Regions from separate parts of the Neorhizobium petrolearium genome, predicted to be linked through region 3. Evidence: riboswitches for the same ligand, from Rfam matches in the RefSeq annotation. Region 3 holds a riboswitch; each other region holds the start of a gene.
What was found. Region 3 has a riboswitch for cobalamin ahead of bluB (5,6-dimethylbenzimidazole synthase). Riboswitches for the same ligand answer to the same signal wherever they lie in the genome.

Region 1 (2,197 bases), 1.3 Mb from region 3:
CACCGAGCATCAGCACGTTCTTGATCGCTTCCATCGGATCGTGGGTCCTGAACAGGAGCCCGTTCCTGCGGATCGAGCGGTTGATCCGGAAAGGCTGGCCGGGCTCGCTTTCGATCGCGACCGCGAAATACATACGCGCATTCATATGGCTGATGCGCTCGAAGAATTTCTCTTCCTCCTCACCGATCTCAGAGAAGAAATTGGCGATGTAGAAAGACCAGCGCACCGGCACGCGAGACGCGAGGAGAGTCCGGGCGGCCGTCACGTGGCAATAGCCGAGATGCGGACGGTCATCGAGCGTGCGATGGAAGATGACCTTAGGGAACTGGATTGAGCGGTGGAAGGCGTTGATCCGCTCGTGGCTTTTTTCGCCTGCGGCCTCCAATCGCTTGCCTGTGCGTTCCGCGACCTCGGTGTAACTGAGATAACGGCGTTCCTCCGGTGCCCAGATTGGCTTGTAGCGTGTGATGCGCCCGGTCCGCAGAAATTCCGAATGCACGGTCGTTTTTGTCGCCGCCGGAACAGGAGGAGCCGGCGGAGGAGCTTCGAAGTAGCGGATCTTTGCCTTTGCCTGCACGATGGCGCCGCTCCCATTGAGGCCGGGATTTTAGGATTCAACTCTTAATGACGAGTTTCCCTTTCGCGAGGCTTGAGAAAGGCCGTCGTCAATGCGGTTGCCGATGTCGCAATGTCATCTATGCGGCAAGTTTGGAGGATGGTTATATCCGCCTCAAGCTCAAGGTGCCGCCCCGCTAGGGAGGGGCGGAGAATTGGGAAGCCGGTCGAAGCCCGGCGCTGCCCCCGCAACGGTGGTGGAGCTCGAAGGCCTGGCGGAAGCCACTGGGAAAGAGCCGCAAAGGCTGCCCGGGAAGGCGCCAGGCCAGTCCCGCAAGGGACAGCTCCTGAGCCCGGAAACCAGCCTGAAGTGAACGAGATTTTGACCGATCGCGGCGGGCGTTCGGACAAGGAGACTGGCAGGCTGAGGCCAGCTGGTTTTTCCATGTCCTTTCCGCAGGCCGCTTGAAGGTAGCATTGACGAGGAAGGCAAGATGGAAATTCGCAGTCAGGTCCTGCGGCAATTGAAGAACCGCCGTGAAGGCTTCAGCCTCGAACAGGCCTTCTATACCGACCCGGACTATTACAAGCTCGACCTCGAAATGATCTGGTACCGTGACTGGCTGTTTGTCGGCCACGATTGCGAACTGCCGAAGGCCGGAAGCTATTTCACGCTGCAGATCGGAGATTATCCGGTCGTCATCGTGCGCGGTCGCGACGGCCGGATCCGGGCGCTCCACAATACCTGCCGCCATCGCGGCAGCCGGGTCTGCACCAAGGAGAGCGGTTCGGCAGTCCGCCTCGTCTGTCCTTACCACCAGTGGACCTACGAGCTCGACGGCTCGCTGATGGCCGCCCGCCAGATGGGCCAGGATTTCGACAAGAGCCAGTTCGGCTTGAAGAAGGTCCATTGCGAAAGCGTTGCTGGCTATATCTTCATCTGCCTCGCCAACGAGGCGCCGGACTTCGCACCCGTCCGCGCGGCCATCGAGCCCTACATGGCGCCGCATCGCCTTTCGGAAGCCAAGGTCGCCCATCAGTCGACGATCATCGAAAAGGGCAACTGGAAACTCGTCTGGGAAAACAACCGCGAGTGCTATCATTGTGTCGGCAATCACCCGGAGCTCTGCCGCACGTTCCCGGAAGCGCCGACCGTCAGCGGTGTGGCCGGCGCCATTGACGATCCCGTCATCACCGAACACTGGCGGCGCTGCGAGGCGGCCAATCTGCCGAGCGAGTTCCGGATATCTCCGGATGGCCAGTTCCGCGTCGCCCGCATGCCGTTGATCGAAGGCGCTGAAAGCTACACCATGTCGGGGAGGAAGGCCGTCGTCCGCCAGCTTTCAGACGGCGTGACGATCGACGGCATCGGCACCATGTTGCTTTTCCACTATCCGACCACCTGGGACCATATGCTGGGCGACCACGCGATCTCCTTCCGCGTCACGCCGCTCGGCCCGGAGGAAACGGCGGTGACCACCAAATGGCTGGTCCACAAGGATGCGGTCGAGGGCGTCGATTACGATATCGAAGAGTTGACGCATGTGTGGAACATGACCAACGACCAGGATCGCCAGATCGTCGAGGAGAACGCCTTCGGCATCCGCTCGCCGGCCTATGAGCCAGGCCCCTATTCGGCGGT
Region 2 (2,197 bases), 2.5 Mb from region 3:
CGCCTGCGGCACGGCGGTCATCTCGCACCTGATGAACAACGTTGGCTTCAGGGTGACGGGCCTCGACTGGTCGGATGCGATGCTGGCGCAGGCGCGCGCCAAGGCGAAGACGCGAGGCGCGGATATCCGTTTCGTCTCGGGCGACGCGGAAAACACGATGGAGCCGAAGGAGAGCTACGACGCCATCACCAACCGCCACCTGGTCTGGACGCTGGTCGATCCGCCGGCGGCTTTCCGCGAATGGCTCTCCGTCCTGAAGCCAGGGGGGAAGGTCCTGATCGTCGACGGAAACATGGGCAAGGAAACCTGGGTCAAGAGCCTTCAGAAGTTCTGGGCGAAAATGACAGGCAAGCAGCTTGTGAGCCACATGGCGCCAGAGATGATGGCACGGCATCAAAGCATCCGATCACGGGTCTACTTCTCCGAACGAATGCCGGCGGAAGCGATTGTGGATTTGCTGCGTCAAGCCGGTTTCGAGGACATTGTCGTCGATCGCAAGCTGTTCGACATCCACTGGGCGCAAGCCCGCAAGATGCCCTTCCTGCGCGGGCTCGAGCGCATGGTGCAGGATCGGTATGCGATTTGCGCGACCAAGCCAAAGTAGCCTTCCCTCCTGATATTTCATCGGCATTTTGCTGCGCTCCGGCTCTGAAACAAAAAAAGACGGCTGAGATTGAAAGCCGCTGGACAGGTGAGCATCCTTTGCATATGTAATGATATTACATTACATAAATGCCGACATCGGGAGAAGCCAATGGCTCGCTCACAATCATTCGCCACTTGACTGCGATCTCGAGTGGTCTTTATCTGGCGAGTGACGGTTCCCCGAGTTCAATGCGAAGGGATGAAATGGGAACACGGTGCGGAGACCCGAAGGGGATCCAAGACCGTGGCTGCCCCCGCAACTGTAAGCGGATTGCCGTCCATCCTCGTGGCGCCGAAAGGTGCCATGCCACTGCGCAGTCCGGCGCGGGAAGGCAGATGGACGACAGATATCCGCAAGCCAGGAGACCTGCCGTCGAATATCGATCCATCGTCACGGGCGGGGATGCCCGGAACAGGAGCAGGACATGACTATCATCCGCGCCTTTTGGCGCCCTGGCACTTCGTATCCCCCAAATCTCGACGATTATTCCGTTGATCGGGCTGCCTCACGGGCATTCTGAGCCTCACCACCGTCCGGCACGCGGGCTTGCCGCCGGCGTTCACGTCACATTTCGGGGAAACACGATGCATATCTTTCTGAAACGGCCGTTGCATGTTGGCCTCGGCGCCTTCTCCTTGATCGCCTCCGGCCTGTTCCACAGCGCCGCTGCGGCGGAAACCAGCTATCCTCTCACGCTCGAAAATTGCGGCCGGCAGGTCACCTTCGAGAAGGCACCGTCGCGTACGGTCTCGATCGGTCAGAGCAGCACCGAAATCCTTTATCTCCTGGGGCTGGCGAACAAGGTGGTCGGTACGGCGCTTTGGGTCGGACCGGTCCTCAAAGGCTATGAGGATGTGAATACGAAGATCGAACGGCTTGCAGACAACGAGCCTAGCTTCGAAAGCGTGCTCGGCAAGAAGCCGGACATCGTTGCCGTTCAGTTCCAGTGGCAGGTCGGGCCCGAGGGCGTGGTCGCCAAGCCCGAGCAGTTCGAGGAACTTGGCATTCCGGTCTATACGTCGCCATCCGATTGCATCGGCAAGGAAAATTCCGCCGCCAGCGACGGCATCCGCCATCAGGTCTTCACCATGGAACTCGTCTATCGAGAAGTCCGCGATCTCGCGAAGATCTACAACGTCCAGGACAAGGGCGAGGAGGTCGTGGCCGACCTGAAGCGGCGCGAGGAGGCTGCCCGCGCCAAGGTCGCCCCGGCGGAAGGCAAGCTTTCCGCCGTCTTCTGGTTCTCCAGCGCCCAGCAGGATTCTGATCCCTATATGGCAGGCAAGAATGGCGCGCCCGGCTATATCATGTCGGCTCTCGGCATCGAGAACATCATAAAGACCGATGACGAGTGGCCGACGATCGGCTGGGAAACCATCGCCAAGGCCAATCCGACCATGATCGTGGCGGGCGCCATGGAGCGGCGGCGTTATCCGCTGGACAGTATCGAAGCCAAGCACAAGTTCCTTGAGACGGATCCCGTCGCAAGCCTGATGCCGGCCGTGAAGAACGGTCATGTCTTCGACATGGATGCACAGGCGATGAACCCGA
Region 3 (2,197 bases):
TCAATGCGGACAAGACACTTGCCTTCCAGATGGACCAATTCCAACCGGCGGTGACGGTGACGGAATGGAACAGGGTCCACGATACCTGGCGCTGCACCGATGGGCCGATGGCGCGCATCCCGGAAAAGGAGGAAGCGGATTACCGCGCCTGCCTGCTCGGCTTCCGCGATTATGTCAACAAGAACGGCTTCAAATCCGTGATCCTCGGCCTGTCCGGCGGCATCGACTCGGCATTGTGCGCGGCCATCGCCGTCGATGCACTGGGTGCGGAGCGGGTGCGCAGCGTGATGCTGCCTTACCGCTACACCTCCGAGGAGTCGCTGAAGGATGCCGCCGATTGCGCCCGTGCGCTCGGCTGCCGCTACGATATTGTGCCGATCGCCGAGCCCGTCGAGGGTTTTTCGTCGGCGCTCTCGGAGCTTTTCGATGGCACGGACGAGGGCGTTACCGAAGAGAACCTGCAGAGCCGGGCGCGCGGCACCATTCTCATGGCGATCTCCAACAAGTTCGGTTCGATGGTGGTGACGACCGGCAACAAGTCGGAAATGTCGGTGGGTTACGCGACGCTCTACGGCGACATGAACGGCGGCTTCAATCCGATCAAGGATCTCTACAAGATGCAGGTTTATGCGCTTGCTGCCTGGCGCAACCAGCACCTGCCGCCGGATGCGCTTGGACCGTCGGGCGCAGTGATCCCGAAGAATATCCTCTCCAAGGCGCCGTCGGCGGAACTCAGGCCTGATCAGACGGACCAGGATTCGTTGCCGTCTTATCCCGTCCTCGACGACATTCTCGAATGCCTGGTGGAGATGGAAATGGGCACGGAGGAGATCGTCTCGCGCGGCCACGACATCACGACCGTCCACCGCATCGAGCATCTGCTTTATCTGGCCGAATACAAGCGGCGGCAATCGGCGCCAGGCGTCAAGATCACCAGGAAGAATTTCGGCCGCGATCGGCGTTATCCGATCACCAACCGGTTCCGGGACCGATAGGTGACCGATCATTTGACCGGGTGAGACGGGAAGATCGGGCGGCTCCACTTGAAACGCTGATCATGGCTTGGCATAACGCCTCCGTCAGGTGCCTGCCTTGCGCAGGAGAATCGGGAATCCGGTGGGAAACCGGAACGTGCCCAACGCTGTGAGGCGGACGCTTGGCCGCAATTCGAAAGCCACTGGAATTTCCGGGAAGGCGGCGGCAGGGGCGGATGAAGCCAAGTCAGAAGACCGGCCTGGCAAGATAGATCGAACCGCGCGGACGGCGGCGAGGTTTCTTGATGCTCCTGCGCGTTCGCGCAGGCGGCGTCAGCATTGTTGGGGATAGACGATGCAGCCCGATCCTTTTGCGCATGCCTTGATATCTGCAGGCGAATTTCCGGAATGCGACCGCGCTGCGGTCTATCGCGTGATCGAAACCCGCCGCGACGTGCGCGACCAGTTTCTGCCGGACCCGCTTCCGGACGACCTCGTGATGCGGCTGCTCGGCGCCGCACATTCGGCGCCCTCGGTGGGGTTCATGCAGCCATGGAATTTCATCCTCGTGCGGGATCCCGAGATACGCCAGGCGGCATGGAGTGCCTTTTCGCGAGCCAATGACGAGGCGGCGGAAATGTTTCCGGAGGAGCGCCGCGACATATACCGCAGCCTGAAGCTCGAAGGCATCCGAAAGGCGCCGCTCTCGATCTGCGTGACCTGCGATCCGGATCGCGCCGGGCCGGTCGTCATCGGCCGTACCCATGATCCGCGCATGGATGTCTATTCGACCGTCTGCGCCGTGCAGAACCTGTGGCTTGCCGCCCGCGCCGAAGGGGTCGGCGTCGGCTGGGTGAGCATCTTTCATGAGGAGGATCTGCGCGCCCTGCTCGGCATTCCCGAGCGGATCAGGATCGTCGCCTGGCTGTGCGTCGGCTACGTCGATCAGCTTTATCGGGAGCCGGAATTGGCGGTGAAGGGCTGGCGCGAGCGGCTACCGCTCGAAGACCTGGTTTTCACCGATCGATGGGGCGAGTGCTGACAACTACTGCTGCGGCTGCGGCCCGCTGGATTTCGGATGGGCGAGGTCGATGTCTTCCTCAGGCAGGAATGTCGGGCCGACCATACGTACCTTTTTGTTCGGATCGTAGGGACGTTCCGGCCCCGGCAGGTTCGGCTGGGCGGCAGCCGCCTGCGGCTGTTTGACACGCAGATCGATGATG

Region 1: it holds a riboswitch for cobalamin, as region 3 does, so the genes downstream of both, QEO92_RS02555 (aromatic ring-hydroxylating oxygenase subunit alpha) here and bluB (5,6-dimethylbenzimidazole synthase) in region 3, are expected to answer to the same signal.
Region 2: it holds a riboswitch for cobalamin, as region 3 does, so the genes downstream of both, QEO92_RS21050 (ABC transporter substrate-binding protein) here and bluB (5,6-dimethylbenzimidazole synthase) in region 3, are expected to answer to the same signal.

The regions. Positions count from the first base shown of each region.
Region 1 covers NZ_CP123000.1:500,113-502,309, forward strand. The annotation lists gene QEO92_RS02550 (DUF6656 family protein) at 1-577, opposite strand, end outside; cobalamin riboswitch at 723-938, shown strand; gene QEO92_RS02555 (aromatic ring-hydroxylating oxygenase subunit alpha) at 1,050-2,197, shown strand, end outside.
Region 2 covers NZ_CP123000.1:4,323,339-4,325,535, reverse strand. The annotation lists gene QEO92_RS21055 (class I SAM-dependent methyltransferase) at 1-604, shown strand, start outside; cobalamin riboswitch at 802-1,034, shown strand; gene QEO92_RS21050 (ABC transporter substrate-binding protein) at 1,231-2,197, shown strand, end outside.
Region 3 covers NZ_CP123000.1:1,798,780-1,800,976, forward strand. The annotation lists gene QEO92_RS09260 (NAD+ synthase) at 1-995, shown strand, start outside; cobalamin riboswitch at 1,065-1,252, shown strand; gene bluB (5,6-dimethylbenzimidazole synthase) at 1,330-2,016, shown strand; gene QEO92_RS09270 (hypothetical protein) at 2,020-2,197, opposite strand, start outside.